DNA from 4 places in the Streptomyces sp. NBC_01260 genome. Region 1 is predicted to be linked to each of the others. Evidence: riboswitches for the same ligand, from Rfam matches in the RefSeq annotation. Region 1 holds a riboswitch; each other region holds the start of a gene.
What was found. A riboswitch is a leader RNA that binds a small molecule or an ion and turns the genes downstream of it on or off. The one in region 1 is predicted to bind S-adenosylmethionine.
Positions count from the first base shown of each region.

Region 2: it holds a riboswitch for S-adenosylmethionine, as region 1 does, so the genes downstream of both, OG322_RS41800 (putative leader peptide) here and thrC (threonine synthase) in region 1, are expected to answer to the same signal.
Region 3: it holds a riboswitch for S-adenosylmethionine, as region 1 does, so the genes downstream of both, OG322_RS28360 (aminotransferase class V-fold PLP-dependent enzyme) here and thrC (threonine synthase) in region 1, are expected to answer to the same signal.
Region 4: it holds a riboswitch for S-adenosylmethionine, as region 1 does, so the genes downstream of both, OG322_RS03585 (hypothetical protein) here and thrC (threonine synthase) in region 1, are expected to answer to the same signal.

Region 1 covers NZ_CP108464.1:3,622,812-3,630,706, reverse strand. The annotation lists gene OG322_RS15970 (alpha,alpha-trehalose-phosphate synthase (UDP-forming)) at 1-1,285, opposite strand, end outside; gene OG322_RS15965 (glucosyl-3-phosphoglycerate synthase) at 1,343-2,293, opposite strand; SAM riboswitch class I at 2,447-2,573, shown strand; gene thrC (threonine synthase) at 2,591-3,883, shown strand; gene OG322_RS15955 (MoaD/ThiS family protein) at 3,964-4,242, shown strand; gene OG322_RS15950 (cold-shock protein) at 4,675-4,881, shown strand; gene groL (chaperonin GroEL) at 5,244-6,866, shown strand; gene OG322_RS15940 (hypothetical protein) at 6,955-7,158, opposite strand; gene OG322_RS15935 (TetR/AcrR family transcriptional regulator) at 7,843-7,895, opposite strand, start outside.
Region 2 covers NZ_CP108464.1:8,534,854-8,542,748, reverse strand. The annotation lists gene OG322_RS38075 (transporter substrate-binding domain-containing protein) at 1-617, opposite strand, end outside; gene OG322_RS38070 (amino acid ABC transporter ATP-binding protein) at 748-1,623, opposite strand; gene OG322_RS38065 (amino acid ABC transporter permease) at 1,620-2,624, opposite strand; SAM riboswitch class IV at 3,224-3,371, shown strand; gene OG322_RS41800 (putative leader peptide) at 3,349-3,474, shown strand; gene OG322_RS38060 (glutathione S-transferase C-terminal domain-containing protein) at 3,737-4,450, shown strand; gene OG322_RS38055 (ATP-binding cassette domain-containing protein) at 4,435-6,819, opposite strand; gene OG322_RS38050 (VOC family protein) at 6,913-7,275, opposite strand; gene OG322_RS38045 (IclR family transcriptional regulator) at 7,574-7,895, shown strand, end outside.
Region 3 covers NZ_CP108464.1:6,355,719-6,363,613, forward strand. The annotation lists gene ctaE (aa3-type cytochrome oxidase subunit III) at 1-434, shown strand, start outside; gene qcrC (cytochrome bc1 complex diheme cytochrome c subunit) at 498-1,307, shown strand; gene qcrA (cytochrome bc1 complex Rieske iron-sulfur subunit) at 1,304-2,356, shown strand; gene qcrB (cytochrome bc1 complex cytochrome b subunit) at 2,353-3,978, shown strand; gene trpD (anthranilate phosphoribosyltransferase) at 4,105-5,169, shown strand; SAM riboswitch class IV at 5,253-5,370, shown strand; gene OG322_RS28360 (aminotransferase class V-fold PLP-dependent enzyme) at 5,543-6,958, shown strand; gene OG322_RS28365 (Lrp/AsnC family transcriptional regulator) at 7,021-7,302, opposite strand; gene OG322_RS28370 (rhomboid family intramembrane serine protease) at 7,299-7,895, opposite strand, start outside.
Region 4 covers NZ_CP108464.1:786,192-794,086, forward strand. The annotation lists gene OG322_RS03565 (LacI family DNA-binding transcriptional regulator) at 1-381, opposite strand, end outside; gene OG322_RS03570 (cytochrome P450 family protein) at 877-2,133, opposite strand; gene OG322_RS03575 (cytochrome P450) at 2,130-3,425, opposite strand; gene OG322_RS03580 (hypothetical protein) at 3,530-3,709, shown strand; gene OG322_RS03585 (hypothetical protein) at 3,700-4,089, opposite strand; SAM riboswitch class IV at 4,138-4,247, opposite strand; gene OG322_RS03590 (phosphocholine-specific phospholipase C) at 4,411-6,477, opposite strand; gene OG322_RS03595 (hypothetical protein) at 6,800-7,384, shown strand; gene OG322_RS03600 (hypothetical protein) at 7,458-7,895, shown strand, end outside.

The DNA.
Region 1 (7,895 bases):
CCATCGTCAGCGCCTCGTGCAGCGCGTCGGCGGTGGCCGACACGTCGTACGGATTCACCGTGACCGCGTCGTCGCCCAGCTCCTCGTGCGCCCCCGCCTCCCGCGACAGCACCAGCGCGCAGCCGTGGTCGGAGACGACCGGGACCTCCTTGGCGACCAGGTTCATCCCGTCCCGGATGGGGTTGACGAGCGCCACGTCGGCCAGCCGGTACGCCGCCAGCGAGCGCGCGAAGTCGTCCTTGACGTGGAGTACGACCGGGGTCCAGTCCGCCGTCCCGTGCGCCGCGTTGATGTCGTCGGCGACGCGCTGCACCTCGGCCGTGTACTCCCGGTACACCGCGAGGTCCTGCCGCGAGGGGTAGGCGAACGCGACGTGGACGACCCGGCCGCGCCACTCGGGCCGCTCGTCGAGCAGGGCCCGGTAGGCGAGCATCCCGCGGACGATGTTCTTGGACAGCTCCGTACGGTCCACCCGCACGATCGTCTTCCGGCCGGGGCCCACCTGTTCGCGCAGCGCCGCCATCCGGTCGTCCACGTCCGCCTCGTGCGCGCGGCGGAGCAGGAAGTCCGCGTCGGCGCCGAGCCCGTGCACGCCGATGCGGGTGTGGCCGGTGCCGCCGAGGATCTCCGTGCAGCAGCCGATGAAGGCGTCCGCCCAGCGGCGGGTCAGGAAGGCCGCCCGGTCGGCGCCGAGGATGCCGCGCAGCACCTGCTCGGCGATGTCGTCGGGCAGCATCCGGAAGTAGTCGACGGGCGCCCACGGGGTGTGCGAGAAGTGGCCGATCCGCAGGTCGGGGCGGAGTTCGCGGAGCATTCCGGGCACCAGCACCAGGTGGTAGTCCTGCACCAGGACCGCCGCGCCCTCGCCCGCCTCCTCGGCGAGCGCTTCGGCGAAGGCCCGGTTGTAGGCCTCGAAGGAGGCCCACTGGCGGCGGAACTCCGCGTCGAAGACGGGTTCCACCGGGGTCTGGTAGAGCAGGTGATGGACGAACCAGAGCACCGAGTTCGCGATGCCGTTGTACGCGTCGGCGTGCACGTCCGCGTCGATGTCGAGCATCCGTACGCCCGGCTCCCCGACCCCGCGGCGGACCGCCTCGCGGTCGCCGTCACCGAGTGCGGCGCAGACCCACATCTTGTCGTCCACCGCGCTCAGCCCGGAGACGAGACCGCCCCCGCCCCGTTTCGCGTCGAGCGAGCCGTCCTCGTGGAGCGCGTACGAGACCGGACCGCGGTTGGACGCGACGAGTACCTGGGCGGCGTGCTGAGGGGCGTGCTCGGAGACCATGCTGCGGAACCTAGCCCGATCCCGAACCGTCCAAACGTGCGTGCGTCCGCGCTCCGGTCATGCCGCGCGGCGTGAGACGTACTCCTCGATCTCGCGCATCGGCGGCCGCTCCTCGGTGTCCACCGGATAGGTGTGCGGGACGAAACCGCGCTCGCCGCGCTCGAACTGGGTCAGCGAGGGGCGGACCAGATGGCCCCGGGAGAGCCGGAGCTGAGCGGTCCGGTAGATGGCCGCCGCCATCCGGCCGAGTGCCTGGCCGTCCTGGTGGCGGTGCTTCCTGACGCCGACGTCGACCTGTCCGAGCGCGTCCAGGCCGACCGTGTGCAGGGCGTCGACGAGCAGCCCCAGCTCCACTCCGTAACCGACCGGGAACGGCAGCTGTTCGAGCAGGGAGCGGCGTACGGCGTACTCGCCGCCCAGCGGCTGGACGAAGCCGGCCAGCTGCGGCCAGTGCAGATTGAGCAGCGGCCGTGCCACCAGTTCGGTGACCCGGCCGCCCTGGCCTGCGGTGTCCCCGAGGGGGCGGTCGTACATCGCCTTGACGAACTGCACCGAGGGGTCGGTCAGCAGCGGGCCGACGATGCCGGAGACGAAGTCGGCCGAGAAGTCCTTCAGGTCCGCGTCGATGAAGCAGACGATGTCACCGCCGGTCACCAGCAGCGACCGCCAGAGCACCTCGCCCTTGCCGGGGACGGCCGGGATGCGGGGCAGGATCGCGTCCCGGCGGATCACCCGGGCGCCCGCCCGGCGGGCGACCTCGGCGGTGGCGTCCGTGGAGCCGGAGTCGATCACCACGAGTTCGTCGACCAGCCGGACCTTCTCCATGAGCTCGCGCCGGATCACCCGGACGATGTCCCCGACCGTCGCCGCCTCGTTGAGCGCGGGCAGGACGACACTCACGCTCCCGCGGTGCGGGCCGCCGTCCCCGGCGGCCAGGAGCTGCTCCAGCGGGCGGTCGGCACAGGACCAGGAACGCCTGGTCAGCCAGCCTTCGACCTCTTCCAGCACGGTCGATACTCCCTGTATGTGATCCATCTCGCGGTTCGGACGACTATCTCAACAGTCCGGTGCTTCGGTTACAGTCTTGAACAACGCAGATGGCCGTGGCATGCCGGGGTCCATCCGCTGATAAACGCCTGGATCCATGGTCCAGTGCCACAGCGCTCATCCAGAGGGACAGAGGGAACGGCCCGTTGAAGTCCCGGCAACCATCCCGCCGACCGCGAGGTCAGGTGGGGACGGTGCCAATTCCGTCTTGTGGCGAAATGCGTCACGAGGAAGATGAGGAGAAAGGGCCTCGCCATCATGGCTGTTCAGACTGTTGCAGCAAACACCGAATCCTCTGTGGACCTTGGTCCCGCCGCGGCGCTTTCCTGCCGCGAGTGCGGAGAGCGATTCGAGCTCGGACCCCTTTTCGCCTGTGCGAGCTGTTTCGGGCCGCTCGAAGTGGCGTACGACCTGCCGAGCGGCTCCCCGGACGAGCTGAAGAAGCGCATCGAGGCCGGACCCGACAACATCTGGCGGTACGCGCCGCTGCTGCCGGTCCCCGCCGATGTCGCGGACAAGCCCAACATCAACCCCGGCTTCACCAAGCTGGTCAAGGCCGACAACCTCGCCCGTGAACTGGGCGTCACCGGCGGCCTGTACGTCAAGGACGACTCCGGCAACCCGACGCACTCCTTCAAGGACCGCGTCGTCGCGATCGCCGTCGAGGCCGCCCGCGCCTTCGGTTTCACCACGCTCTCCTGCTCCTCCACCGGCAACCTCGCCGGTGCGGTGGGCGCCGCCGCCGCCCGCGCGGGCCTGCGGTCCTGCGTGTTCATCCCGCACGACCTGGAGCAGGGCAAGGTCGTCATGGCCGCGGTGTACGGCGGTGAGCTGGTCGGCATCGAGGGCAACTACGACGACGTCAACCGCTTCTGCTCGGAGCTCATCGGCGACCCGCTCGGCGAGGGCTGGGGCTTCGTCAACGTCAACCTGCGCCCGTACTACGGCGAGGGTTCCAAGACGCTCGCGTACGAGATCTGCGAGCAGCTCGGCTGGCGGCTGCCCGACCAGATCGTCATCCCGATCGCGTCCGGCTCGCAGCTCACGAAGATCGACAAGGGCCTCCAGGAGCTGATCAAGCTCGGTCTGGTCGAGGACAAGCCGTACAAGATCTTCGGTGCCCAGGCCGAGGGCTGCTCCCCGGTCTCCACCGCCTTCAAGGCCGGACACGACGTCGTGCGGCCGCAGAAGCCGAACACGATCGCCAAGTCCCTGGCGATCGGCAACCCGGCCGACGGCCCGTACGTCCTGGACATCGCCCGCCGCACCGGCGGCGCCGTCGAGGACGTCAACGACGAGCAGGTCGTCGACGCGATCAAGCTGCTGGCGCGCACCGAGGGCATCTTCGCCGAGACCGCCGGCGGGGTGACGGTCGGCGTGACGAAGAAGCTGATCGAGGCGGGTCTGCTCGACCCGTCGCTCACCACCGTCGTCCTGAACACCGGTGACGGCCTCAAGACGCTGGACGCGGTGGCCGCCACCTCGCAGGCGACGGCGACGATCCGGCCGAGCCTGGACGCCTTCCGCGCCGCCGGCCTCGGCACCAGCTGACTCGGCACCAGCTGACTCGGCACCGGCTGAGAGGCTGCCGCAGCCTCCGGCCACCCGTGACTCCAGGAAGGGCACCCACCATGAGCGTCAAGGTCCGTATCCCCACCATCCTCCGCACCTACACGGGCGGCCAGGCCGAGGTCCCGGCCGAGGGCGCGACCCTCTCCCAGGTCATCGATTCCCTGGAGCGGAACCACCCGGGCATCGCCGCCCGCGTCCTGGACGACCAGGGCAAGCTCCGCCGCTTCGTGAACGTGTACGTCAACGACGACGACGTGCGCTTCGAGGGCGGCCTGGAAGCGGTCACCCCGGACGGCGCCGGCATCTCGATCATCCCGGCCGTCGCGGGCGGTTGCTGACCCCGGGACCCGAGCGTTCCCACTTCACCGCGTCACCGGAATTGCCCCCTCCGCGAGAGAAGCGGAGGGGGCAATTCTGCATGGTTGAGCGCGGTAGAGTGTGGGAAGTCCCCTCCGCTGCCCGTGCCCCCCGCATATGAGAATGCGCCCGGCCACGACAAGATGCAGCCAAAGTACCTGAACTTCTTGCGCCATAAGTCGCCTTTGTCTGGCCCGACTTGCCCTGGAATCTCATGAGTTACTCATGTTCGGGCGATCGGCGCTGCCCAGAATTCTCGTCCGATTGACCTGTTGCAGAGGGCAGTTGGGCAGATACATTCGGCCGCGGTCGACGCGTTCCGGCGCACGCACCCTCTCCTGTCGGGGGGTGGGTTCTGACCCGGGCCCGCGAAGTGCGGTCCTGTGCAAGGGCCAGTAATAGGGGAGTTGGGCATGGCTCAGGGCACCGTCAAGTGGTTCAACGCGGAGAAGGGGTACGGCTTCATCGCGGTCGACGGTGGTGCGGATGTTTTCGTCCACTACAGCGCGATCCAGATGGACGGATACCGCACCCTCGAAGAGGGTCAGCGAGTTGAATTCGAAATCTCGCAGGGCCAGAAGGGGCCGCAGGCGGACATGGTCAAGCTCGCTGTCGGCTGAGCTCGGCACGGTCGGCCAACGACACTACTCACGCACGGAGGGCCCGTACCCCTGGGGTACGGGCCCTCCGCGCGTCCGGGCCCCCTCGGCCCCCTGTCCGGTTGTCCGCACTCCGGAGGGGGCGCTTGCGCCCGCCCGTCGCCCGACCGCCACCCCTCAAGGAGCCTTCGGCGCTTGCACTCGACGGGGTCGAGTGCTAATCATTGGGCTTAGCACTCTCCGGGTGAGAGTGACAGAAACTTGGACCGGGCCGGTGAGGCCCGCAGGTCTGTCGGGGCAAGGAACCGGCAGGCGGCAGGCCGTCCGTCGCGGGCGCCACTCGGTCCGGAGAAATCCACCCCTGTCCGGGAGGACCACTTCATATGGCCAAGATCATCGCGTTCGACGAGGAGGCCCGGCGCGGTCTTGAGCGCGGCATGAACCAGCTCGCCGACGCCGTCAAGGTCACCCTCGGCCCCAAGGGCCGCAACGTCGTCCTTGAGAAGAAGTGGGGCGCCCCCACGATCACCAACGATGGTGTTTCCATCGCCAAGGAGATCGAGCTGGAGGACCCGTACGAGAAGATCGGTGCGGAGCTGGTCAAGGAGGTCGCCAAGAAGACGGACGACGTCGCCGGCGACGGTACGACCACCGCCACCGTTCTCGCTCAGGCGCTCGTCCGCGAGGGCCTTCGCAACGTGGCCGCGGGTGCGAACCCGATGGCTCTCAAGCGGGGCATCGAGAAGGCCGTCGAGGCCGTCTCCGCCGCCCTCCTGGAGCAGGCCAAGGACGTGGAGACCAAGGAGCAGATCGCTTCGACCGCCTCCATCTCCGCCGCTGACACCCAGATCGGCGAGCTCATCGCCGAGGCCATGGACAAGGTCGGCAAGGAAGGCGTCATCACCGTCGAGGAGTCCCAGACCTTCGGTCTGGAGCTCGAGCTCACCGAGGGTATGCGCTTCGACAAGGGCTACATCTCGGCGTACTTCGCCACGGACATGGAGCGCATGGAGTCGTCCCTGGACGACCCGTACATCCTGATCGTGAACTCGAAGATCAGCAACGTGAAGGACCTCCTTCCGCTGCTCGAGAAGGTCATGCAGTCCGGCAAGCCGCTGCTGATCATCGCCGAGGACGTCGAGGGCGAGGCCCTGTCGACCCTGGTCGTCAACAAGATCCGTGGCACCTTCAAGTCCGTCGCCGTCAAGGCTCCGGGCTTCGGTGACCGCCGCAAGGCCATGCTCGGCGACATCGCCATCCTCACCGGTGGCACCGTCATCTCCGAGGAGGTCGGCCTCAAGCTGGAGAACGCCGGTCTCGACCTGCTCGGCCGTGCCCGCAAGGTCGTCATCACCAAGGACGAGACGACGATCGTCGACGGCGCCGGTGACAGCGACCAGGTTCAGGGTCGCGTCAACCAGATCCGTGCCGAGATCGAGAACTCCGACTCGGACTACGACCGCGAGAAGCTCCAGGAGCGCCTCGCGAAGCTGGCCGGCGGCGTGGCCGTCATCAAGGCCGGTGCCGCGACCGAGGTCGAGCTCAAGGAGCGCAAGCACCGCATCGAGGACGCGGTGCGCAACGCCAAGGCCGCCGTCGAGGAGGGCATCGTCGCCGGTGGTGGCGTGGCTCTGCTCCAGGCCTCGGCCGTCTTCGAGAAGCTGGAGCTCTCGGGTGACGAGGCGACCGGCGCCAACGCCGTCAAGCTGGCGCTGGAGGCCCCGCTCAAGCAGATCGCCGTCAACGGTGGTCTTGAGGGTGGAGTCGTCGTCGAGAAGGTGCGCAACCTGCCGATCGGTCACGGCCTCAACGCCGCGACCGGCGAGTACGTCGACATGATCGCCGAGGGCATTCTCGACCCGGCGAAGGTCACGCGCTCCGCCCTGCAGAACGCCGCGTCCATCGCCGCGCTCTTCCTCACCACCGAGGCCGTCATCGCCGACAAGCCGGAGAAGGCCTCCGCGGCCGCTCCGGGCGGTATGCCGGGCGGTGACATGGACTTCTGATCCTGACGGATCGGTAGTTCGGCACAGCTTCACCACGTCGGCCCCCGGGGAGCGATCCCCGGGGGCCGACGTCGTTCGCGCATCCCGGCTACGGCGTGAACACCATCTCCGGGAAGCGGTCCGAAGGGCCGGCCAGCAGGTGGTCGTCGTGCCCGCACAGCCACCGCCCGAAGAACGACGCCACGTAGGCCCGGCTCGCGGCCGAGGACCGCTCCGGCCGCACCGTCCCGACCGCCGCCGCCAGGCCGCCGTCCGGTTCCGCGCCCTGCCGGGCCAGCTGCGGCAGCAGCACCTGCGCGTCGGTGTACGAGGCGTGGCGCGCTGAGCGTGGCGCCCCAGTCGACGGACCCCGGCGCCATCCCCAGGTTCAGTGCGGCGGCCCCCTCCGCTCCGCCGAAGTGGGCGGCCGCCGCAGCCGTCATCTGCGGCTCGCGCCGCGCCGGTCCGCCGGGTGCGGCCGGGTAGCGGACGCTGACCATGAGCTCGCGGCGCGCCGAGGTGCCCGGCAGCCACGGCTCGCTCCGCGCCGGGTCGACGAGGTGCAGGACGGTGCACCCGACCTCGAACGGGCCGGTGGGCCGGGGCAGCCGGGCGGCCGGCAGGGCGGCGCGCGTACGCCGGTCCCCGGCCGCGGAGGACGGCGCGGCGCCGGTGGCCAGCAGGGCGGATGCGGCGAGGCCGGTGGCGAGGACGCGCCGGCGGCCGGGCGTACGGGTACGAGGACGAGCGGTCGGGACAGCGGACACCTGGAACTCCCCGGTCGGGTGGTACGGCACGCGGCCGGGCCGCGTGCGCGCGGGTGCGGCGGGATGTTGCGAACGCCTCCACGATGCCCGGCGCGGCCCGCCCGGCGCGTGATACCCCGGTGCTCATTCGGTGGCGTGGCGCCTGGTACCCGGGTATGAGATCCGCCCCCGCCCGCAGGGCAGTTGGGCGTGCGCCGGGGGCCGGCCGCGGCCGCGCAACCGCCTCCGGGTCAGCCGGCGTCGAGGCCGTCGACCAGCCGGGTGAGGAAGCGGGTGAACGTGG
Region 2 (7,895 bases), 4.9 Mb from region 1:
TGGTTGGTGCCGGCGCTGACGGCGACGGTCCTGCCGGCCAGGTTGCGGTAGTCACCGTCGAAATTCCAGGTGCTCTTCTTCAGCGCCTCGAAGGCGAGGTTGTCCTCCCGGTAGGAGGCGAACTCGTACTTCTTCTTGCGCTCCTCGGTGTCGGTGACATTCGACAGGGCCACGTCGACCTTGCCGCTGTCGATGCCGACGAACATGTTCTCCCAGGTCGAGTTCTTCAGCTCCGGCTTGAGCCCGAGGACCGCGGCGACCAGCCGGCCGAGGTCGGGTTCGGCGCCGGTGAGGGTCTTCTGGTCCTGGCCCACGTACGCCAGCGGCGGGAACCCGGCCGGCAGCGCGCCCACGCCGAGCACCAACGTGCCCCTCTCGGCGATCGGCTTGGGAAGTCCGGCGCTGATCGACTTCACCTCGGGCACCTTGAGTTCGGTCTCCTTGGCGGCGCCGTTGGAGAGCGCGCCGACGGTGACCGTTCCGGCCGGCGCGCTGTCGGTCCTGGTCGCGGCGTCGCCCGTGCCGCCGCACGCGGCGAGCCCGGCGGCGAGAGAGGCGACGGACGCGGCGGCCGTGACGCCGCGGAGGAATCTGCTGCGGAGACTGAGGGTGCGCATGGTGGCTGTCCTTGTCGGGTGCGGTGAGGGTGTACGGGACGGGAGTGCGGGGTGGGAGTGCGGGCGGGGCCCGGCGGCGCGGGGCGCGGGGTCACGCCGTGGAGCGACAGGCGGGCGCCCGGAGGTGGGATCAGAGCACCTTGCTCAGGAAGTCCCTGGTCCGCTCGTGCCGCGGGTGGTCCAGCACCTGCTCGGGCGGACCCTGTTCGACGATCCGGCCGGCGTCCATGAAGACGACCCGGTCGGCGACCTCGCGGGCGAACCCGATCTCGTGCGTGACGACCAGGAGGGTGGTGCCGCTGCCTGCCAGATCCTTGATCACGGCCAGCACCTCGCCGACCAGTTCGGGGTCGAGCGCGGACGTCGGCTCGTCGAAGAGGATGACCCCGGGCCGCAGGGCGAGGGCGCGGGCGATGGCCACGCGCTGCTGCTGCCCGCCGGACAACTGCCGCGGGTAGGCTGCGGCCTTGTCCGCGAGCCCCACGCGGGCGAGGAGGCCGCGGGCCTGTTCGCGTGCCTCGGCTCCGGTCAGCTTTCCGGTCGCCACCGGAGCCGCGGCCACGTTGTCCAGCACGGTCAGGTGCGGGAAGAGATTGAAGTTCTGGAAGACGAACCCGATCCGGCTGCGCTGCGCCAGGATGGCCCGTTCGCTCAGCTCCTTGAGGCGCCCGCGATGCCTGCGTACGCCGATCAGCTCGCCGTTCAGGCTGACATGGCCGATCTCGGGCTTCTCCAGGTGGTTGATCACACGCAGGAGCGTGGACTTGCCGGAGCCGGACGGTCCGAGGACGACCGCGACCTCGCCGGGCCGCACGGCCAACGCCACGCCTTCCAGGACGCGTTGGGAGCCGTACCACTTGTGCACATCGTGCACCTCGACCGCGGCGGGGCGTGTCGCGAGGGTCTTTACGATCTCCGCCGCCGTTCCCGTCCCGGACGCCCCAGTCGTGCCGGCCGCGCCGGTCTTCTCGATCGCCCCGGCCTCTTCGGTCGCCCTGGCGGTCATATCGCCGTCTCCTTCCGGACCCGAGCCCGTAGATCGCCGAGACCGGTCCACAGCTTCTGCCGCGGCGTCGGCGGCAGGGTGCGCAGCGCGCCCCGCGCGTAGTACCGCTCGACGTAGAACTGGATGACGGACACGACGCTGGTGAGGATCAGGTACCAGGCGGTGGCCACCAGCAGCAGCGGCACAATGTCGCCGGGGTAGGTGCTGCCCATGCTCTGCACGGAGCCGAACAGGTCGAGCAGCGAGACGTAGAAGACCAGCGAGGTGCCCTTGATCAGGCCGATCAGCTGGTTGACGTAGTTCGGGGTGATGGAGCGCAGGGCCTGCGGAAAGACGATCTTCGCGAACTGGTACCGCCTCGGGAGGCCGAGGGCGGAGGCCGCCTCGTGCTGGCCCTGATCGACCGAGAGGATGCCGCCGCGGACCACTTCGGAGGCGTACGCCGCCTCATTGAGGCTCAGGCCGATGACGGCTACGGCCATGTCGGTGGCGAGGCGGGACTCGTCGAAGGTGAAGAACGCCGGGCCGAACGGCACTCCGACGCTCAGTGTGCGGTAGAGCGCGCTGAAGTTGTAGAGGAACAGCAGGACCACGATCAGCGGCACCGATCGGAACAGCCAGGTGTAGACCCAGCTGACCGCGCGCAGCACCGGGCTCGGGGAGAGTCTGGCCAGTGCCAGCAGTACGCCACCGAGCAGCCCCAACGCGGCGCTGTACACGGTGACTTCGAGGGTGATGAGCAAGCCTTCGAGGATCGTGGGCCGCAGGAACCAGTACTGGAACCGGTCCCACTGGTAGAAGGGGTTGGTCGCCAGGCCGTGGACGGTCTGGGCGACCAGCACGAGCACGACGGCCGTGACGATCCAGCGGCCGGGACGCAGCAGCGGAAGGACCCGCTGCGCCGTCAGGGGCTTCGGCGCTGAGGGTGGGCCGGGGCGGGTGACCGCCTCGGGGGGCGGCGCTGATCCCGAGGACACAGCGACGCCAGGAGATTCACTCACGGAGGGCTCCAGCGGATGCGGACAGCCCGGACCGCGGCCGGCAGCGACGCCGCGCCGATCAGGGACGAATCGGCGGGACGCGGCGAGCGGCGCGGAACGGGGGCCGGGCGGGGAGAGGGCGCACCGCGACAGCGGTGGACGTCAAGGACTCGGAAAGCTGAGGCTCAGAAGAGCGGAGAGCCGGGAGGCCAGAGGCTCAGAAGGCCGTCAGCCTTAACAGGAAACGCGACAAACGGCCGTACACAGTGCGCTGTTGACGCGCTGCAGGTCGACGGAGCGGTCCGCGCACAGCAGGACGCGGCCGCGGGACCGCCAGGCAGCCATCCCCTCAGCTGCGTGCATCGCTCTCACCGTCACCATTCCGCCCCGCGGGGCCTCACGTCTGCCGAACGTCCACCGGTCCGGTCCGAACCCGGGCACCCCACCGCGTACGAGGGTTGCCGACTGCCGCACCAGAGAATTTCCTGACGCTCATCACCGGTCCGCGCCGCAAGTTAGGCATGGCCCCCGAGGGAATGTCAACGCCGGTGACCACCAGGCGAGACGGCCCGTCCGGCCTTCTTGACGGCGTCACGTGGGGCACCGAAACTGACATGGACGGTCACGATTGTCAGCGCTTCCTGTGCGGGTTTCGCCCTGCTCAGGCAGTTCATCGGCCCCGGCCCGCTGGCAGGCAACCCTTCCACCGCGACGGGGTGCCCCGGGTGACGACCGGGTCCTGCCGGTGCGGCGGGGCAAGCGTGGTCTCGCGTCTCGCGAGCCCCGAAGTCGGGACCGGTGGGAATTGCCCAGGAACGGCTTGACGAGGCGTCTGCACATCGATCTGCAGCGGGTCTCCAGCGCTTACTAGCCCGGCATTCCCGGACGCGTACCGGCCCGCCCGTTCCATCCGGACCGGTACGAAAGCGCAGTCGGTCGACATCCGGCCGCTGGTGCCCACGAGGCGGCGGCGGCGGCTTCCTCGTTCCCGCAGGGATTCCCACAGTGATTCCCATAGGAGAGTCATGCCCGAGACAGCTTCTCGCAGTTCCAGCACAGACAACTCAGCTACGTGCGAACCCATTTCACCCGGGGCGATCGCGTTCGCCCCACGCCTTCGCCCCACGGCCGCGGTGCGGTCCTCCCGCATCCACAGCCGTATCGGCGTCGGCCTGGCCGGCGGCTTCTACCCGGCACCGCACCGCTACGAGCTTTTCCTGTCGTCGAGTTGTCCGCGCTCTCTCCGCATCTCGATCACCCTCGGTCTGCTCGGCCTCAAGGACTCGGTCGCCACCACACTCCTGGGACACCCCGCCGAGACACCCGATGCGTACGCCTCGCTGCGCAGCGCGTACGAGGCCACGATGCACCACTACGACGGAGCGCTGACGGCGCCCGCCCTGTGCGACCGGTGGAGCGGACGCATCGTCAGCAACCACACCCCCGACATCCTCCGCGACCTCGCGGGCCTGCTGTCCGGCCACGACGAGGCCTGCCCCTCCTCCCTGCGCCCGCCGGGCCTCGCCGCGGACATCGAAGCCCTCCGCGACCTGCTGGACCGCGACGTCACCCCGGCCGCCGGGCCCTCGGAGCGTTCGGCGGCGCTGGACCTGCTGAATCACCACCTCGCCCTGCGGCCCTACGTGCTGGGCGAGGAGCTGACCGCTGCGGATGTGGACCTGTGGGTGGCGCTCGTCCATCTCGGCCCGGCCGGCACCCTTGGCGGCCACCCCCGGCTCCGGGACTACGTGAGGCGCCTCGGCGACCACCCCGCCTTCCCGGACACACCGGGCAGGACGGCGGCAGCCGAGGGCCTCGGTCAGGGCCTTCCTCAGGCGCCGACGTAGGCCGCGAGGTGCTCGCCGGTGAGGGTGGAGCGGTCCGCGACGAGGTCGGCCGGGGTGCCCTCGAAGACGAGGCTGCCGCCGTCGTGGCCGGCGCCGGGGCCGAGGTCGATGATCCAGTCGGCGTGCGCCATGACCGCCTGGTGGTGCTCGATCACGATGACCGACTTGCCGGAGTCCACGAGCCGGTCGAGCAGGCCGAGCAGTTGCTCGACGTCGGCGAGGTGGAGGCCGGTGGTCGGTTCGTCGAGGACGTAGGTGCCGCCCTTCTCGCCCATGTGCGTGGCCAGCTTGAGCCGTTGCCGCTCGCCGCCGGACAGGGTGGTGAGCGGCTGGCCGAGGCTGAGGTAGCCGAGCCCTACGTCGGCGAGCCTACCGAGGACGCGGTGCGCGGCCGGAGTGTGCGCCTCGCCCTGGCCGAAGAACTCCTCGGCCTCGCTCACCGACATCGCGAGCACCTCGCTGATGTCGCGGCCACCGAGGTGGTATTCGAGCACCGAGGCCTGGAACCGCTTCCCCTCGCACTCCTCGCAGACGGTGGCGACGCCCGCCATCATCGCAAGGTCGGTGTAGATGACGCCGGCGCCGTTGCAACCGGGGCAGGCGCCCTCGGAGTTGGCGCTGAACAGCGCGGGCTTCACGTCGTTGGCCTTCGCGAACGCCTTACGGATCGGGTCGAGCAGTCCGGTGTACGTCGCGGGGTTGCTCCGTCGTGAGCCGCGGATCGCACCCTGGTCGATCGACACCACCCCGTCCAGGCCCGAGACCGAGCCGTGGATCAGCGAGCTCTTGCCGGAACCGGCGACTCCGGTGACGACGGCGAGGACACCGAGCGGAATGTCGACGTCCACGTCACGCAGGTTGTTCGCCTTCGCGCCGCGGATCTCCAGCGCGCCGGTGGGCTTGCGCAGCGTGTCCTTGAGGGTGGCCCGGTCGTCGAAATGGTGGCCGGTGACGGTGCCCGCGGCCCGCAGCCCCTCGACGGTGCCCTCGTAGCAGACGGTCCCGCCCGCCGTCCCGGCGCCGGGGCCGAGGTCGACGACATGGTCGGCGATCGCGATCGTCTCCGGCTTGTGCTCCACGACGAGCACCGTGTTGCCCTTGTCCCGCAGGCGCAACAGCAGATTGTTCATCCGCTGGATGTCGTGGGGGTGCAGACCCGCGGTGGGCTCGTCGAAGACGTAGGTGGTGTCGGTGAGTGAGGAACCGAGATGACGGATCATCTTGACGCGCTGCGCCTCGCCGCCCGACAGCGTGCCCGCCGGCCGGTCGAGCGCGAGGTAGCCGAGGCCGATCTCCACGAACGAGTCGAGGGTCTGCCGCAGCGCGGTGAGCAGGGGCGCCACCGAGGGTTCGTCGAGGTCGCGGACCCAGGCGGCCAGGTCGCTGGTCTGCATCGCGCAGGCGTCGGCGATACTGATCCGCCTGATCTTCGAGGACCGGGCCCCCTCGCTGAGCCGGGTGCCCTCGCACTCGGGGCAGGTGGCGAAGGTGACCGCCCGCTCCACGAACGCCCGGATGTGCGGTTGCAGCGCTTCCTTGTCCTTGGACAGGAACGACTTCTGGATCTTGGGGATCAGGCCCTCGTAGGTGAGGTTCACACCCTCGACCTTGACCTTGGTCGGCTCCCGGTAGAGGAAGTCCTGCATCTCCTTCTTGGTGTACTTGCGGATCGGCTTGTCCGGGTCGAGCAGGCCCGATTCGGCGTAGACCCGGACGGTCCAGAAGCTGTCGGACTTCCAGCCGGGAATGGTGAAGGCGCCCTCGGCGAGTGACTTGGAGTCGTCGTAGAGCTGGGTGAGGTCGATGTCGGAGACGTTGCCCCGGCCCTCGCAGCGCGTACACATGCCGCCCGTACGGTCGAAGGTCGCTTTCACCGTCTTCTTGGCGCCGCGCTCGACGGTGATGGCACCGCTCGCCCGGACCGAGGGGACGTTGAAGGCGTACGCGCTGGGCGGGCCGATGTGCGGCTTCCCGAGCCGGCTGAACAGGATCCGCAGCATCGCGTTGGCGTCGGTGGCCGTGCCGACCGTGGAGCGCGGATCGGCGCCCAGCCTCTGCTGGTCGACGATGATCGCGGTCGTCAGCCCGTCCAGGACGTCCACCTCGGGCCGTGTCAGCGTCGGCATGAAACCCTGCACGAAGGCGCTGTAGGTCTCGTTGATCAGCCGCTGCGACTCCGCGGCGATCGTGTTGAACACCAGCGAGGTCTTGCCCGAGCCGGAGACACCGGTGAACACCGTGAGCCGCCGCTTCGGAATCTCGATGCTGACGTCCTTGAGGTTGTTCACGCGCGCGCCGTGCACGCGGATCACATCGTGGATGTCGGCAGCGTGCGGCGCAGGCGACTGCGCGTCCGTCCTGGTGGCCATACTTATCGATTCTCCATCTGTCTGTCGGTAAGGGCCGCGATGCGCGACCCCCGTCGCGCATTCACCCACGGTCACGGACGCACGGCCGGCGGTTCAGCGCTCAGCGTCCTGAAGCAACCCGAGGACGTTACCGTCGGGATCGGTGACGGTCGCCACCAGGCGTCCGCCTCCGACATCGTGCGCGGGCTCCTTCACGGTGGCGCCCGCAGCGGTGACCTCGGCCAGCTTCGCCTCGATGTCCGGCACGTGCCAGTAGGCCACGGGTGAGGTCATGCTCTGCGGTCCCCCGGCCGGCACCAGCCCGATGTGCTGGCCCCCGGCCTCGAAGCCGACGTAGTAGGACTCGTCGGCCTGCGGCGGTACACCGAGCAGCGCCGTGTACACCGCCTTGGCCGCCGCCAGGTCGGACACGGGATGCAGAACGGTCTTGATCCCCTGGGTGGACGAGCTGGTCATGGTCGCTCCTGTGGTTCGTGGGGCACATCGGCCCGGTGTGGACGGTCGCGCCGAGCCGGCAGCTGGGCGCGGAACCGGCGGTCGCGGTCGGCGTTCGGTTTCTCGGCCGCGGTGGCCAGTCGCTCGCTGTCTGGCCATCACGCTAGCTGCGGCTCGGTGGCCGCGCTTCTCCATTCCTGATCGGTCCGGTCAGCCGTCCCGGACCGCGCGACGTCCCTTCATCGCTGCACGCGCCCCAGGTCAGGGCCGTACACAGGACGTATTGCCGCCTTCCGGCACCGGGTCCATGCTTATGGGCATGGGTGACGAGGCGGGCCCCGAGCTCACCGCGAACGTCCAGCGTGCTCTCCGAGTGATGGAGGCGGCAGGGGCGCACGCGGCGGAAGTACCCGTGCAGCAGCTGGCCCGGGAGGCGGGGCTGCCCCTGGCCACCGCCCAGCGGCTGCTGAAGGCACTCGCGCGGGACGGCTACCTGACCGAGCTGGACGACGGCGCGTTCACCCTCTCCCCCGACCACTCTTCCCTGGAGCAGCTGGATCGTGTCCGGCCCGTCCTGACGTCCCTGCGGGACGAACTCTCGGCCGCGGTCTATCTGTCGCTGTACGAGGAGGGCGAAATCC
Region 3 (7,895 bases), 2.7 Mb from region 1:
CGTCGTCCCTGAACGTTCCGTTCTCGGCGACGAACACCACCATCCTGGTGCTCTCCTCACTCACCTGCCAGCTCGGCGTCTTCGCCGCGGAGCGGGGCGATGTGAAGAAGCTCCGCGCCTGGTTCGTGATCACTTTCGTGATGGGTGCGATCTTCATCGGAGGCCAGATCTTCGAGTACACCGAGCTGGTGAAGCAGGACGGCCTCTCGCTGTCCTCGGATCCGTACGGCTCGGTGTTCTACCTGACCACCGGGTTCCACGGTCTGCATGTGACAGGCGGTCTCATCGCCTTCCTGCTCGTTCTGGGCAGGACATACGCAGCCAAGAGGTTCACCCATGAACAGGCGACCGCTGCCATCGTCGTGTCCTATTACTGGCACTTCGTCGATGTCGTGTGGATCGGCCTCTTTGCCACGATCTACATGATCAAGTAACCGGGCCCCGAGCCCGAACCACATCCAGCATCGAAGCAGAAGATCCTGACACCGGGGTAATCCGTGAAAAAGCTCTCCGCACGACGACGCCATCCGTTGGCGGCGGTCGTCGTACTACTCCTCGCGCTGGCGGCCACTGGGGGGCTGTACGCCGCGTTTGCGCCCGCGAGTAAGGCGCAGGCCGACGACACCGCCCAGTCCCTCGCCATCGACGAGGGCAAGAAGCTGTACTCCGTCGGTTGCGCCAGCTGCCACGGAACCGGCGGTGAGGGCTCCACCGACGGGCCCCAGCTTGTCGGCGTGGGCTCCGCCGCCGTGGACTTCCAGGTCGGTACGGGCCGTATGCCGGCACAGCAGCCGGGCGCCCAGGTACCGAAGAAGAAGGTCATCTACACCCAGGCCGAGATCGACCAGCTCGCGGCGTACGTCGCGTCGCTCGGCGCCGGCCCGATCGTCCCGACCAAGAGCCAGGTCAGCCCTGAGGGCGCGGACGTCGCCAAGGGCGGCGACCTGTTCCGTACCAACTGCGCTCAGTGCCACAACTTCACCGGCGAGGGCGGTGCCCTGACGAAGGGCAAGTACGCCCCCAGCCTTGAGGGCGTGGACCCGAAGCACATGTACGAGGCCATGCAGACCGGTCCTCAGAGCATGCCGTCCTTCCCGGACTCGACGATGCCCAATCAGCAGAAGAAGGACATCATCGCGTACATCCAGACCGTGAACAGCGCGCAGGCTGAGAGCCCCGGTGGCCTCAAGCTGGGCGGGCTCGGTCCGGTCAGCGAGGGTCTGTTCGGCTGGATCTTCGGGCTCGGCGCACTGATCGCAGTTGCCGTCTGGGTCGCGGCCCACACCGCTAAGGCCAAGAAGTCATGAGTAGCCAAGAGATTCCAGAAGAGAACCTGCCCGCAGAGCAGGTCCCCGCGCACGGCGCGGTAGAGGGCGCGGACGATCCGTTCGCCGACCCGGGGCTGCCGGCCCACCAGCCGCGCATCCAGGACATCGACGAACGGGCCGCAGACCGGTCCGAGCGCGCCGTCGCGTTCATGTTCACGCTGTCCATGCTGGCGACGGTCGGCTTCATCGCCTCCTTCGTCATCTTCCCGGTCGACAAGATCGTCTACATCTTCCCGTTCGGTCATGTGAGTGCGCTCAACTTCTCCCTGGGGCTGACCCTGGGCGTGGCGCTCTTCGCGATCGGCGCGGGAGCCGTCCACTGGGCGCGCACCCTGATGTCCGACGTGGAGGTCGCCGACGATCGGCACGCGATCTCTGCCGAGCCCGAGGTCAAGGCGAAGGTTCTCGCCGACTTCGCGGCCGGTGCCGAGGAGTCCGCGTTCGGCCGGCGCAAGCTGGTCCGCAACACCATGTTCGGCGCGCTGGCCCTGGTGCCGCTCGCCGGTGTGGTGCTGCTGCGCGACCTCGGTCCGCTGCCGGAGAAGAAGCTCCGCTCCACCCTGTGGGCCAAGGGCAAGCAGCTCATCAACATGAACACGATGGAGCCGCTTCGTCCCGAGGACGTGACCGTCGGTTCGCTGACCTTCGCCATGCCCGAGGGCCTGGAGGAGGACGCGGAAGACTTCCAGACGCAGATCGCCAAGGCTGCGCTGATGATCATCCGCATCGAGCCGTCCAACATCAAGGACAAGCGCGAGCGCGAGTGGGCCCACGAGGGCATCGTGGCCTTCTCGAAGATCTGCACCCACGTCGGCTGCCCGATCAGCCTGTACGAGCAGCAGACCCACCACGTGCTCTGCCCGTGCCACCAGTCAACCTTCGACCTCTCCGACGGCGCCCGCGTCATCTTCGGTCCGGCCGGTCACGCCCTTCCGCAGCTGCGGATCGGCGTGAACAGCGAGGGTAACCTCGAGGCGCTCGGTGACTTCGATGAGCCCGTCGGTCCTGCATTCTGGGAGCGCGGATGAGTACTGCGACCGATACGAAGCGCAAGGCGCCCGCCGGTGAGAAGATGGCCGACTGGGCGGACGGCCGGCTCGGGATCTACTCCCTGGCCAAGGCCAACATGCGCAAGATCTTCCCGGACCACTGGTCCTTCATGCTGGGCGAGATCTGCCTCTACAGCTTCATCATCATCATCCTCACGGGTGTGTATCTGACGCTGTTCTTCCACCCGAGCATGAACGAGGTCGTCTACCACGGCCCGTACGAGCCCATGCAGGGCATCCGGATGTCCGAGGCCTACGCCTCGACGCTGGACATCAGCTTCGACGTCCGCGGTGGTCTGCTGGTCCGGCAGATCCACCACTGGGCCGCGCTGATCTTCCTGGCCGGCATGTTCGTGCACATGATGCGTGTCTTCTTCACGGGCGCGTTCCGCAAGCCGCGTGAGATCAACTGGCTGTTCGGCTTCCTGCTGTTCGTGCTCGGTATGTTCACCGGCTTCACCGGCTACTCGCTCCCGGACGACCTGCTCTCGGGTACGGGTGTCCGCTTCACCCAGGGCGCGATCCTGGCCACGCCGGTCGTCGGCACGTACATCTCGATGTTCCTGTTCGGCGGGGAGTTCCCCGGTGGCGACATCGTCGCCCGGTTCTACTCGATCCACATCCTGCTGCTGCCCGGCATCATGATGGGCCTGCTGGTGGCACACCTGATCCTGGTCTTCTACCACAAGCACACGCAGTTCGCGGGTCCCGGCCGGACCAACAAGAACGTCGTCGGCATGCCGCTGCTCCCGGTGTACATGGCGAAGGCCGGAGGATTCTTCTTCCTGGTCTTCGGCGTCATCGCCGTCATGGCGGCCATCGCCTCGATCAACCCGATCTGGGCCATCGGCCCGTACCGCCCGGACCAGGTGTCCACCGGCGCCCAGCCCGACTGGTACATGGGCTTCGCCGAGGGTCTGATCCGAGTGATGCCCGGCTGGGAGATCAACCTCTGGGGTCACACGCTCGTCCTGGGTGTGTTCATCCCGCTGATGGCCTTCGGACTGGTGCTCGCGATCATCGCGGTCTACCCGTTCATCGAGTCCTGGATCACCGGGGACAAGCGCGAGCACCACATTCTGGACCGCCCGCGCAACGCTCCCACCCGTACGGCCTTCGGCGTGGCCTGGATCACCGAGTACATCATCGTCTTCATCGGCGGCGGCAACGACCTGTGGGCCACGCACTTCCACCTGTCGCTGAACGCCATCTCGTGGTTCGTCCGGATCTTCATCTTCGTGGGCCCGGTCATCGCGTTCATCGCCACCCGGCGGATCTGCCTCGGCCTTCAGCGCCGGGACAAGGAGAAGGTGCTGCACGGGCGCGAGTCCGGGCTCATCAAGCGCCTGCCGCACGGTGAGTTCGTCGAGGTCCACGAGCCGCTCTCACCCGCGGCGCTGCACACGCTCACCGCGCACGAGCAGTACAAGCCGCTCGAGATCGGCCCGACGGTCGACGAGAACGGTGTCGAGCGCAAGGTGTCCCTGGTCCACAAGGTGCGGGCCAGGCTCAGCCAGAGCCTGTACGGCGAGGACAACCAGATCGCCAAGCCCTCTGCCGAGGAGTACAAGGAGATCAACAGCGGCCACGGCCACCACTGATCACCTGAACTGATCGCCACAGCAGGAGCCCCGCCCATCCATACGATGGACGGGGCTCTTCGCTGTCCCCCGCGCTCGATAGGGTGGTCACATCCCTTTATCGGCTGTGGACCCCAGGAGCGGACCATGAACGTTGTGACCCCGGTCGGCGGCGACAGCGTGGCGGCTCGTACCTGGCCCGGCGTGCTGACCCCGCTGCTGCGCGGCGAGGACCTGAGCGCCGACGACACCGCGTGGGCGATGGACCGCATCATGAGCGGTGAGGCGACCGACGTGCAGATCGCCGGCTTCGCGGTGGCCCTGCGCGCCAAGGGCGAGACCGTCACGGAGGTCACCGGTCTGGTCCGTGCGATGTACGAGCACGCCACCACGATTCACGTGCCCGGCCGTACGGTCGACATCGTCGGCACCGGTGGCGACATGGCCAAGACGGTCAACATCTCCACCATGTCCGCGATCGTCGTGGCGGGGGCCGGGGCCAAGGTCGTCAAGCACGGCAACCGCGCCTCCTCCTCGGCCAGCGGCTCCTCCGACGTACTGGGCAAGCTCGGCGTCAATCTGGATCTGCCCCCGCAGCGCGTCGTCGAGGTGGCCGAGGAGGCGGGCATCACCTTCTGCTTCGCGGTGAAGTTCCACCCCGCCCTGCGGTACGCGGCGAAGGCCCGGGCGGAGCTGGGCGCCCCGACCACCTTCAACATTCTCGGTCCGCTCACCAATCCGGCCCAGGTGCGCTCCCAGGCCATCGGGGTCGCCGACCTGCGGATGGCACCCATCGTCGCGGGCGTGCTCGCCGAACGCGGCAACTCCGCGCTGGTCTTCCGCGGCGACGACGGCCTGGACGAGCTGACCACCACCGCGACCTCCAGGGTCTGGGTGGCCCGGGACGGCGTCGTGCGCGAGCAGGCCTTCGACCCGCGCGACGTCGGCCTGGAGCTGGTACCGGTGGAAGCGCTGCGCGGCGCCGACGCCTCGTACAACGCCGATGTGGCCCGCCGGCTGCTGGCCGGCGAGACCGGTCCCGTACGGGAGGCCGTCCTGCTCAACGCGGCGGCGGCCCTGGTCGCGCTGGACCAGGGGGAGGGCACGCTTACCGAGCAGCTCGCCGCCGGTATCGCGAAGGCCGCCGAGTCCATCGACTCCGGGTCCGCCGGGCGGGCGCTGGAGAGATGGGTCAGGGCCAGCAACGCCTGAGCGCAGGGAATGTGAAGCAGGGCGCAGTCCATGATCTGGACTGCGCCTTGCGCGTTCACCCACGTATGGCAAGATGCTGGGCAGGTCATGAGTGACAGCGACTACGGCCCCGGCCCGCTGTCCGGCAACCCTCCGTCCGTGGCGGGGTGCCCCGGGTGAAGACCAGGCCGTAGGCAGCGAGGTCTGCGGCAAGCGCGGACCCCTCGACGTCGTGAGACGTCCACCCGTGGGGTCCTGGTCCTCAGGGAGCCTCTGTGAGCAAGCGAATGCGATAGGGCTTTTCGGCCCTCCTCCGCACACCCTTCTTCTTCCTTCCGTGCTGCCGCGTATCCGCGGGCACGCGGAATTCGCCTGCCTGTTACGGGAGTTCGTCATGTCTGTCTTCACCGCTGCCGCCGACCAGTCCATTTGTGCCCCGTTGCCCGTTCTGGGGAAGGATGTGACGGTTCCGCTGGTGACCGGCGGTGAGGTCACGTACGCCGCGCTGGACTACGCCGCCAGCGCCCCGGCCCTGCAGCGGGTGTGGGACGACGTCGCCGCGTACGCGCCGTACTACGGCAGCGTCCACCGCGGCGCCGGATACCTCTCGCAGCTCTCCACGGACCTCTTCGAGAGCAGCCGGGTCACCGTCGCGGAGTTCCTCGGCTGCCGCGCCGACGATCAGGTGGTCTTCACCCGGTCGACCACCGACTCGCTCAACCTGCTGGCCGCGGCGGTTCCCGCCGACTGCCAGGTCTTCGTCTTCGAGACCGAGCACCACGCGTCGCTGCTGCCCTGGCGCGACGCCCGCGTGACCTACCTGAACGCCCCGCGCACCCCCGCCCAGGCCGTCGCCGCGCTGGAGCGGGCACTCGCCGACCGCGATCCTTCCCCGAGCTCTCAGCTTCGTTCGAGCAGGGGAGGCCCCACTGGTCCCGCGCTGGTCTGCGTCACCGGCGCCTCCAATGTCACCGGTGAGCTGTGGCCGGTCAAGGAGCTCGCCGCCGCCGCGCACGCTCACGGCGCGCGGATCGTGCTGGACGCCGCGCAGCTGGCCCCGCACCACCCCGTCGACATCGCCGAGCTGGACGTCGACTGGGTCGCCTTCTCCGGACACAAGCTGTACGCGCCGTTCGGCTCGGGCGTCCTGGCCGGCCGCTCCGACTGGCTGCGCGACGCCGACCCCTACCTGGCCGGCGGCGGCGCCTCCCGCAAGGTGGCCCGGCGGGCCGGCGGCGGGGTGGACGTCGAGTGGCACACCACCGCCGCCCGCCACGAGGCAGGTTCCCCCAACGTCATCGGCGTCTACTCCATCGCCTCCGCCTGCAAGGCGCTCACCGAGGCCGGATTCGAGGGCCTGGTCGCCCGGGAGCAGCAGCTCGTCACCGCGGTCCGTGCCGGACTCGCCGAGGTCCCCGCGGTCAAGGTGCTCTCGTTGTTCGGCGACGACGCCCCGCGGGTCGGCGTCATCTCCTTCGTGGTGGAGGGCTGGAACAGCTCGCACTTCGCCGCGGCGCTCTCCGCGGAGTACGGCATCGGGGTGCGCGACGGACTGTTCTGCGCCCACCCGCTGGTGCGCACCCTGCTCGGCAGCGACCCGCAGGACGTCGGCGAGTGCGGTGCGCCTGAGGCCGATCCGGGGGAGAGGTCGCTCAACGCGATCCGGGTCAGCTTCGGTGCCGGCACGCCGGACGAGCACATCGAGCGCTTCGTGCGGGCGGTCAAGGAGCTGGTGAGCGAGGGCGCCCAGTGGAAGTACCGCACCGAGGGCGGCCGTTGCGTCCCGGACCGGGGTACCGCCCAGGTCTGAGGGGCGCAGAACGCGTTCGGCCGGGTACGGACAGCTGTCCGTACCCGGCCGAACGTATGTACCTATGCGTCCAGGCCGATGGCGAAGGCCGCCTCCAGGTCGTGCTGCGAGTACGTACGGAACGCCACGTGGGTGTCGGTCCCCTCGACGCCGGGGATCTTGCTGATCCGGCCGGGGATGACGTCGGCCAGATCGTCGTGCTTGGCCACCCGGACCATGGCGATCAGGTCGTACGTACCGGTGACCGAGAAGACCTCGCTGACGCTGTCCAGCGCTGCGACGGCCTCGGCGATCTCGGGAATCCGGTCCACACTGGTCTTGATGAGCACGATCGCGGTGATCACGGCTGGCTTTCTCCCTCGGTGGCCGTGGCTGGAGATCTCACTCTAGCGCCACGCCGGTAGCGCCCCCAGGCGTAGAGGAAGCCGATGGCGAAGCCGACCACATGAGCGAGATAGGCCACGCCGGGGCCGCTGCCGGCGCCCTTGGCGGCCAGCCACTGCAGCACGAACCAGAAGATCAGCACGATCCAGGCGGGGAAGCGCAGCGGCAGGAAGAGCAGGAACGGGAACACGCTGGTGACCCGGGCCCTGGGGAAGAGGTAGAGGAAGGCGCCCAGTACCGCCGAGATCGCCCCGGACGCGCCGACGAGCGTCTCGTCGGACGTGGCGTGCGCGGCCGCGTAGGCGAGCAGGGCGAGGTAGCCGCAGCCGAGGTAGAAGAACGCGAACTCGGTGTGGCCCATGCGCTCCTCGGCCATCGCTCCGAACACGTACAGGAACAGTATGTTGCCGAGCAGATGCAGCCAGCTGCCGTGCACGAAGAGCGCGGTCAGCGGCGTGAGCAGGGCGTGGGCGGAGCCGTCCCAGAGTTCGCTCGGGATCACGCCCCAGCGCTCGAAGTACCCGGCCTGGGCGGACAGCAGGGCGTCCGCGCT
Region 4 (7,895 bases), 2.8 Mb from region 1:
GTGCAGCTCGACGTCCATCAGGATCATGGCGTCGGCGAGCGAGCTGCCGGCGATCCGGCGCACCGCGGCAGGACCCTCCTCACCGGTCAGCAGCAGGACGTCGTAACCATGGGTGCGGGCCGTGGTGGCGACCGCGATGGCGATCTCCATCATCACGGGGACGTACATGTCGGTACGCAGCGGCACCATGAGCGCGATGATGTTCGACCGGCTGCTGGCGAGCGCCCGCGCACCCGCGTTGGGGTGGTAGCCGAGCTGCTTGATGCTCTGTTCCACCCGCTCCCGGGTGGGTACCGAGATGGACCGCTTCCCACTGAGGACGTAGCTCACCGTGCTCGCGGAGACTCCGGCGTGCTGTGCGACCTCGGCAAGGGTGACCATTCAGCTCTCCATCACAGAACGACGTCGGACACCGGCACGCATACCGGCCTGCATCGGCAGTTTCGGCCAGATATGGCGAAGCGCTTCGACTTCTCAGTATTTGGCTGTGACATGCACGAATGGTTCGAGCCTAGACCTGCACGCACAGCGTGTCCATAGAACAGTCGAAGCGCTTCGACTCAGTGTCCCCTGCCGCCGCAGGCCATCAGCGGCGCCCGTACGGCTACCGCCACGATATGCCGGACAGCCGGCTCGGGACATCAGCGGGACCGGCGCGCTGGCCGCTCAGGTGGCCGCGAGGGCCCATGCGCCCAGCCGGCCGGCGGTCTCCTGCCCGGCCGCCCGGGCATCGCTGAGCTGCGACCGGTCACCGCTCGCCGAACCCGCCCCCGGCCCGGGCGCGAACGCCGGGAGAAGTGCGGCGGGGAGGACCGCGAGGGTCCTTCCGCGGGTGGTGCGGGCACTCCCCTGCCCGCGCGGCCGGCCGATTCGGATTCAGGCGTTGAGCAGGACGGGAAAGGCTTCCATGTCGTTCTGGGTCATCACCGGAAGCTTGCGGATATCCGCGTCCGGCACCGCGAGGCGCAGTCCGGGGAACCGTGCGAAGAGGGCAGGCAGGGCTATCCCCGCCTCGACCCGGGAGAGCCCCGCCCCGGGGCAGATGTGCGGACCGTGGCCGAAGGTCATGTGCCGGATGGGGGTGGGGCGGGTGATGTCGAACGCGTCCGCGTCGGCGCCGTGCTGCTCGAAGTCCCGGCCGATCGCCCGGTACGAGATGACGACGCCCTCGCCCTTGGCGATGACGTCGTCACCGACCTGGATGTCCTCGGCGGCGAACCGCATCAGCAGATGAGTGGTCGGGGTGTCCCACCGCAGCGTCTCCTCGATCACGCTCTCCCAGGAGACCTCTCCGTCGAGGACCATCCGCAACTGTTCCGGGTGGGCCAGCAGGGCTCGTACGGCATTGAGGATGAGCCCGATGGTGGTCTCGTGGCCGGCCGCGACCATCGCCTTGAGATTGCCCACCACCTCTTCCTCGGTGAGGGGCTCGCCGCCCTCTTCGGCAAGGATCAGCGCGGAGGTCAGGTCATCAGTGGGCCGTGCGGCCTTCTCTCGCACGAGCCCGGCGTAGAAGACGTCCAACTCGGCCAGCAGGGCGAGCCGTTCGTCCTGCGGGGTGAGCATCGAGAAGAAGGCCTTGTACTGCCTGGTCAGCATGGCGTTCTCGGCGGGGTCCACGCCCATCAGCATGCCGACGACCCGCATCGGCAGCGGCTGTGCGAACACCGACTTGAGGTCGACGACGGCCCCGTCCCTGCCGCCTTCGGCGAGGGCGTCCAGCAGTTCCCCGGTGAACTTCTCGATGTCGGGCCTGATGGCCTCCAGCCGGCGAGGCGTGAGCGCCTGGGAGGTCTTGGTCCGCAGCCGCCGGTGCTCGGCGCCGTCCACGGTGAACATGGACCGCCCGGCATCGATCATCCCGATCAGGGGCCACGCATGTGTCACCTCTCCGCTCTGCCACAGCCCCCAGGCGTCGATGTCCTTCACCAGCCGCGGGTCGACCAGGAGCTGACGGGCGTCGGCATGCCGGGTGACGGTCCAGGCGGGCACGCCGAGCAGCTCGATCCGGGCGAGCCGCCCGGCGTCGCGCAGCCTCGTCGTCTCACCGTCCAGGTCCTGGACCATGGGGTCGATGACGACGGTCCCGCCGCCCGGGGCAGCTGTGTGCGCGGCGGCGTGAGGGCAGTTCACGAGGGGTCTCCTGTCGTACGAACGGGGGTGAACCGAACGGGGAGCGAGGTGGTCCCGCGCAGAAACGCGGAAGGCCGCCGTACGAGGTCCGCGACGGCGACCCGGAGGTCGAGGTCGGGCAACCGGTCGAGCAGCACCTCGATACCGGTACGGGCGATGGTCTCGGCGATCTCCTGAGCGGGGAAGGGGCACCGGTACTCGCCGTGGCTGAAGGCGAGATGCGCGCCGTTGCCCCCTTGGGCCGAGGCACCGCCGCCGGACAGGTTCTGCCGGATGAGCGGATCGGTGTTGGCGGCGCCGAGCCCGAGCAGCAGCATGTCCCCCGCCCTGATCCGCTGCCCGCCGAGCTGGGTGTCCCGGGAGGCCCAGCGTCCGGCGAGGATCTGCGTCGGCGTGTCCTGCCAGAGCACCTCGTTCATGGCCTCGGCCACGCTGCGCCGCCCACCTGCCATCGAGTCGGCGAACTCGGCCTCGGTGAGCATCAGCCGCAGCGAGTTGCTGATCCAGTCGGCGGTGGTGAGGTGCCCGGCGGCCGTGATGGCCATCAGGTCGAGCATGTACTCCTCGTCGGTGAAGGCCTCGGGGAAGGCGAGCATCCGGGAGGTCACATCGTCCCCGGGCTCGGCGCGCTTGGCGGCGACCAGCCGCCGCATGTGCTCCCCGAAACGCAGATGAGCCTCCTGCGCCCCCGGACCGCCGTCGGCCAGGTCCTTCAGCACCTGGGCGATGTCGGCGCCTTCGTCATCGGGGAATCCGACCAGCCGCGCGAGGACGAGTACGGGAAGGGGCTCGCAGAAGTCGGCGACGAGGTCGGCGGTGCCCCGGCTGCACACGGCGTCGATCAGCCGGTCGGCCAACTGCTCGCAGTGGCTGCGGATCTGGAAAGGGTCGGCTCCTTCGAGGGCGGGCCCGACCATCCGGGCGTGCCGCCGGTGTTCGTCACCCGCACTGAAGTAGATGGACGGCAGGGGCCGCCCGACCATGGGCAGCAGCGGCCAGTCCTCGGGGATGTTCTTCCACTGGTTCCACAGGCCGACATCACGCGGGAAGAGCTCGCCGTCGCTGGTGACTTGATGCAGTTCGCGGTACCCGATCACCAGCCAGGCGGGGAATCCGCCCAGCAGTTCCACCGGGGCGACCGGCCCGTGATCACGCCGCATGGCGCGATAGACGGCATGCGGCTCGGTCTGGAACGCGGGCCCGCTGAGCGGCACGGCCCCCGGCGCCGCGTGCGCGGGGCACTCCGGAGGGGGCAAGGTGGGCTCGGGCTCTGCGGAGGAGGGGCGCGTCATCGTCCTGACTTCTGTGGCGGAAGCTTCACGCGTCACGATCATGCGATCAACGCACGCCCACTATAAGGATTTTATGTGACGCCACAGCGGTCAACTGCGATCAAATGTGCAGCCCGAACGAAGCCCCGAGCGGACATCTCCACACAATTGACCAACATCTCGAAGTACCGCCCCCGACCACCCCGCGCCCGACCACGCGTCGCCCTCGCCCCGGCTACGGCTACGGCTACGGCTACGGCTACGGCTACGGCTACGGCTACGGCTACGGCTACGGCTACGGCTGACTGGAGCCTGCCGCGGCGCCGCACAACTCCCCGCTGACGAGGGCCACGTTGACGAGTCCGGCGACCTGGTCGTCGCCGTTCACGAGCTTCAGCGCATGCCACCGGGACAGCCAGTACACGCGTCCGCGGTGACCGGCGAGCGCCTCCCTCAGCAGGTCCGGAGCGTGCGTCCACACCTCTGGAAGGCCGCCCGCGTAGTCGAACGCGGCACGCAGTTCGACCCACCCGTCGTCCCGGACGTCACCGGCGGTCAGCAGTATCTCGACGGCCTGCCCCGGCTCCTGCCGGCACTTCTTGGCATGGATCCAGTGCACCTGATGGCCTGCGGCGTAGCGCTCGCAACCGTCGCTCCGCACCGAGCCGGTGAGGTGACGCAGCATGGTGAGTCCCGCCTTCCGGGGATGAGGGACCCCGAGCGCCTGCACCACGGTCCGCTGTTCCCCGCACCTCGCGCACGGGGCAGGTCGTCACCCGGAGCACCCGCAGCGGAGCGGGGTGCCGTCCAGCCAGCCGGGGCTGCGCGCTGGAGCTCATGACCCGTCAAAACCCTAACGCATTGGGGCGGTACGCCCCGACGGGCGGCGCCGCACAGCCGACGGATAGTCAGGGGTGCATGGGGACAGGGCCGGACCCGGTCCCCATGCACCCCTGTCCTTGCGATGACGGCTCGATCAGCCGGTGCCGCGGCACGGGCCGGTCGGTCAGCCGGTGACGAGCCCGGGGTCGCTCGTGCCGGCCTCGCCCGTCTCGATGTGCCCGGCGAACCGCCGCAGGAACGTGGCGTCCGCGTCCGAGACCACCGTGATGTCGTACCAGCGCTTGCTTCCCCGCAGGTCAACGGCGTGCTTCACGGTCGTGCCCGCACGCACCTTGAATGTCTGCGCCCCGCCGCCGTAGGCATCCGCGTTGCGCACGGTCAGCTGGACAGTGCCCGTGCCGGCATGGGTGAGAGTCAGGTCGAGCCCTCCGTTCGTGGCGTTATGACGTGCCGTCACCTCCGGTCCTGCCGCCTTGCCGGGCCCCCGGAAGGCGCGCAGGAACCCGTTCGGACCGTGCACGGTGAGGTCGGTCACTTCCTTGGAGTAGGCCGTGTTCCAACGGTCGGAGAGCGACTTGCCCGCCTCGGTGGTGTAGGTCCAGGGCCCGTCGCCGCGATTCGCGGACGTCACCAGGAACTGCGCCCCGGCCGCGTCGCCGCCGCTGAAGGTGAGCTGATACTTCCCGGAGGCCGGGTCGGCCACCCCGTCCACGAGGGGCGCGTACCGCAGTGGCCGGGTGCGCCGCGAGCCGGGCTCCTGCTTCGGCACGCTGCCGGAGGCCGGCGGCGCCGGTACGTAGTCGGGGTGCCGGTTGCCGTCCGGCGGCGCGTATCCGTCCGTGGAGGGCAGCGAGACGGGTGCGGTGTCCTTGCGGCGGAAGTCGAAGGCCGAGGTGAGATCGCCGCAGACGGCGCGCCGCCAGGGCGAGATGTTGGGCTCGTGCACGCCGAAGCGCTCTTCCATGAAGCGGATGACGGAAGTGTGGTCGAAGACCTCCGAGCACGAGAAACCGCCGGTGCTCCACGGGGACACGACCGTCATGGGCACACGCTGGCCGAGCCCGTACGGACCGGCCAAGTACCGGATGTCGCCGGGAAAGTGATCGGCGGAGGTGTCCACGGTGGACAGCCCCTGCGCGGCCCCGGACGGTACGAACGGCGGCACGACGTGGTCGAAGAATCCGTCGTTCTCGTCGTACGTGATGAACAGGGCGGTACGGCCCCAGACCTCGGGGTTGGAGGTCAGCGCGTCCAGCACCTGCGAGATGTACCAGGCTCCGTAATTGGCGGGCCAGTTGGGGTGCTCGCTGTAGGCCTCTGGCGAGACGATCCACGAGATCTTGGGGAGCGTCCCGGCCCGGACGTCGGCCTTCAGATCGTCGAGGAGCCCGTCACCGTTCTTGACGTCGGTTCCGGTGCGCGCCTTGTCGAAGAGGGGTTCTCCGGGCTTGGCATTGCGATAACTGTTGAAGTAGAGAAGCGAGTTGTCGCCGTAGGTCCCCCGGTAGGCGTCGTTGATCCACCCCCAGGAGCCGGCGGCGTCGAGCCCGTCGCCGATGTCCTGGTAGACCTTCCACGACACCCCGGCCTCCTCCAGCCGCTCGGGGTAGGTCTTCCAGCCGTACCCCGCCTCGTCGTTGCCGAGCACGGGACCGCCGCCGGTGCCGTCGTTGCCGGTGTACCCGCTCCACAGGTAGTAACGGTTCGGGTCGGTCGAGCCGAGGAACGAGCAGTGGTACGCGTCGCAGACGGTGAACGCGTCGGCGAGCGCGTAGTGGAACGGAATGTCCTCACGGGTGAGGTGGGCCATCGTCGTAGCGGTCTTGGCAGGCACCCACTGGTCGTACTTGCCCTTGTTGAGAGCCCAGTGACCACCGGCCCAGTCGTGGTTCAGGTCCTGGAGGAACTGCAGCCCGAGATCGTCGGCGGGCGGCCGGAACGGCAGCACCTCCCGTCCGAGGAAGTCCTTCTGATGCCAGACCGGCTTCCCGCTGGGCAGCGTGACCGGACGCGGGTCACCGTAGCCGCGCACACCCTTCATGGTGCCGAAATAGTGATCGAAGGAACGATTCTCCTGCATCAGCACGACGATGTGCTCGACGTCCTGGAGCGTGCCCGTACGGCCCTTCGCGGGCAGTGACGCGGCCCGGGCGATGCTGCTCGACAACGCGGTGAAGGCGACCGTTCCCCCGGCGAGTTGCAGGAGTCGGCGACGGTTGAGTTCTTCCATGAGAGGGGCCTCTGTGGGGTGAGGAAACATAAGGGCGAAAGCGACTGGAGTGTTCCAGAACCGGCGGGCCGGCGGAAGACCCGTGCAGTGTGCACACGGTGGCATTCGGCCGAACACTCGGCGGCGGGAAGGCGGGGGCTCCCGTTCGCAGTCCGGACCGTGGCATCCGCCGCCGCGTCCGGGTACGCATGAATGCTGCGAGCCGGAACTGGACTGCGAGGTCGACATGTCGGCGAAAGAGAGCGCGACCGGGCCGGTTTGCCGTGAGCGATCCCGGAAAGACGCGGGGAGCCAACTGACCCCAAGGAAAGCGATGTTGCCTATGCGTGCAAGATCCGTACGTACCTCCGGCATCCTGACCGCGGCGCTGCTGCTTTCGGCCGCCGCCGTCGCTCCGTCGGCCGGCGCAGCCGTCCGGGACACGGCCGGACCACTGACTGGTGACGGTGGCGCCCCGCACTGCACAGTGAACGCGACGTCCGGCAGCGAGCGTTGTTATCGGACGTTCACGGAGGCCATCGAGGCCGCCAGCGGAGGCCGGGTCACCGGGGCACCACTGTCCGCGACCGAAGCGGTGCGCAGTGACGCGTTCAACGCCCGAATGGCCGACCAGGCGCAGGACGGGGTCATCCAGGGAACCTTCTTCGAGGACGAGCAGTACGGAGGCGCGTCCCTGACCATCTGGGGCGCCGAGCCGTGTGTGAAGGACGGCTGGGTCAACTTCCAGTTCGACCTCGAGGACGACTGGAAGAACCGCATCTCCTCCTTGCAGCCGTGGGGCGGCTGCGCACTCTGGCTCTACCCCGAGCCGGGACTGAACGGTGACCGGGACGGCCCGTTCGAGGCGAACAGCGCCGCCATCGGGTCGTTCATGAACGACCGCACCCAGTCCATCGGCTTCAGCTGACCACCGTTCCCACCGGGCGCTCATGCCCTCCCTCCCCCCACACAGGCACGATCACCCCCCACGGAGATCACCCATGACAGTGAAAGTCCGGCTCCCCCTGCTTCTCGCGGCGCTCGTGACCGCGGGCAGCGCCGTCCTGAGCGCTCCGGGCACCGCGCTCGCCGAGGACCAGCCCACCATCCGTGAACTGCTCGACAAGTGCGACAACGGGACCGACAGCTGCGTCTTCCACCCCGACGGGGCAGCCGAGATATCGATGGGCGAGTCCCACCAGGTAGGCGACTCGGCCTTCAACTGCACCCCGGACAGCCAGACCACCACCGTCGGCTGGTCGGACACGACGGGCGAGTCCAACAGTGTCGGCGTCTCCCTGACCGCGGAGTACGGCTTCTCGCTCGTGTTCAAGATGAGCATCACGGCCACCTACGGGCACACGTGGGAGAGTTCACACACCGAGTCGGAGCTGACGGCCGTGAACGTCCGGCCGGGCGAGGTCGGCTGGGTGACCCGC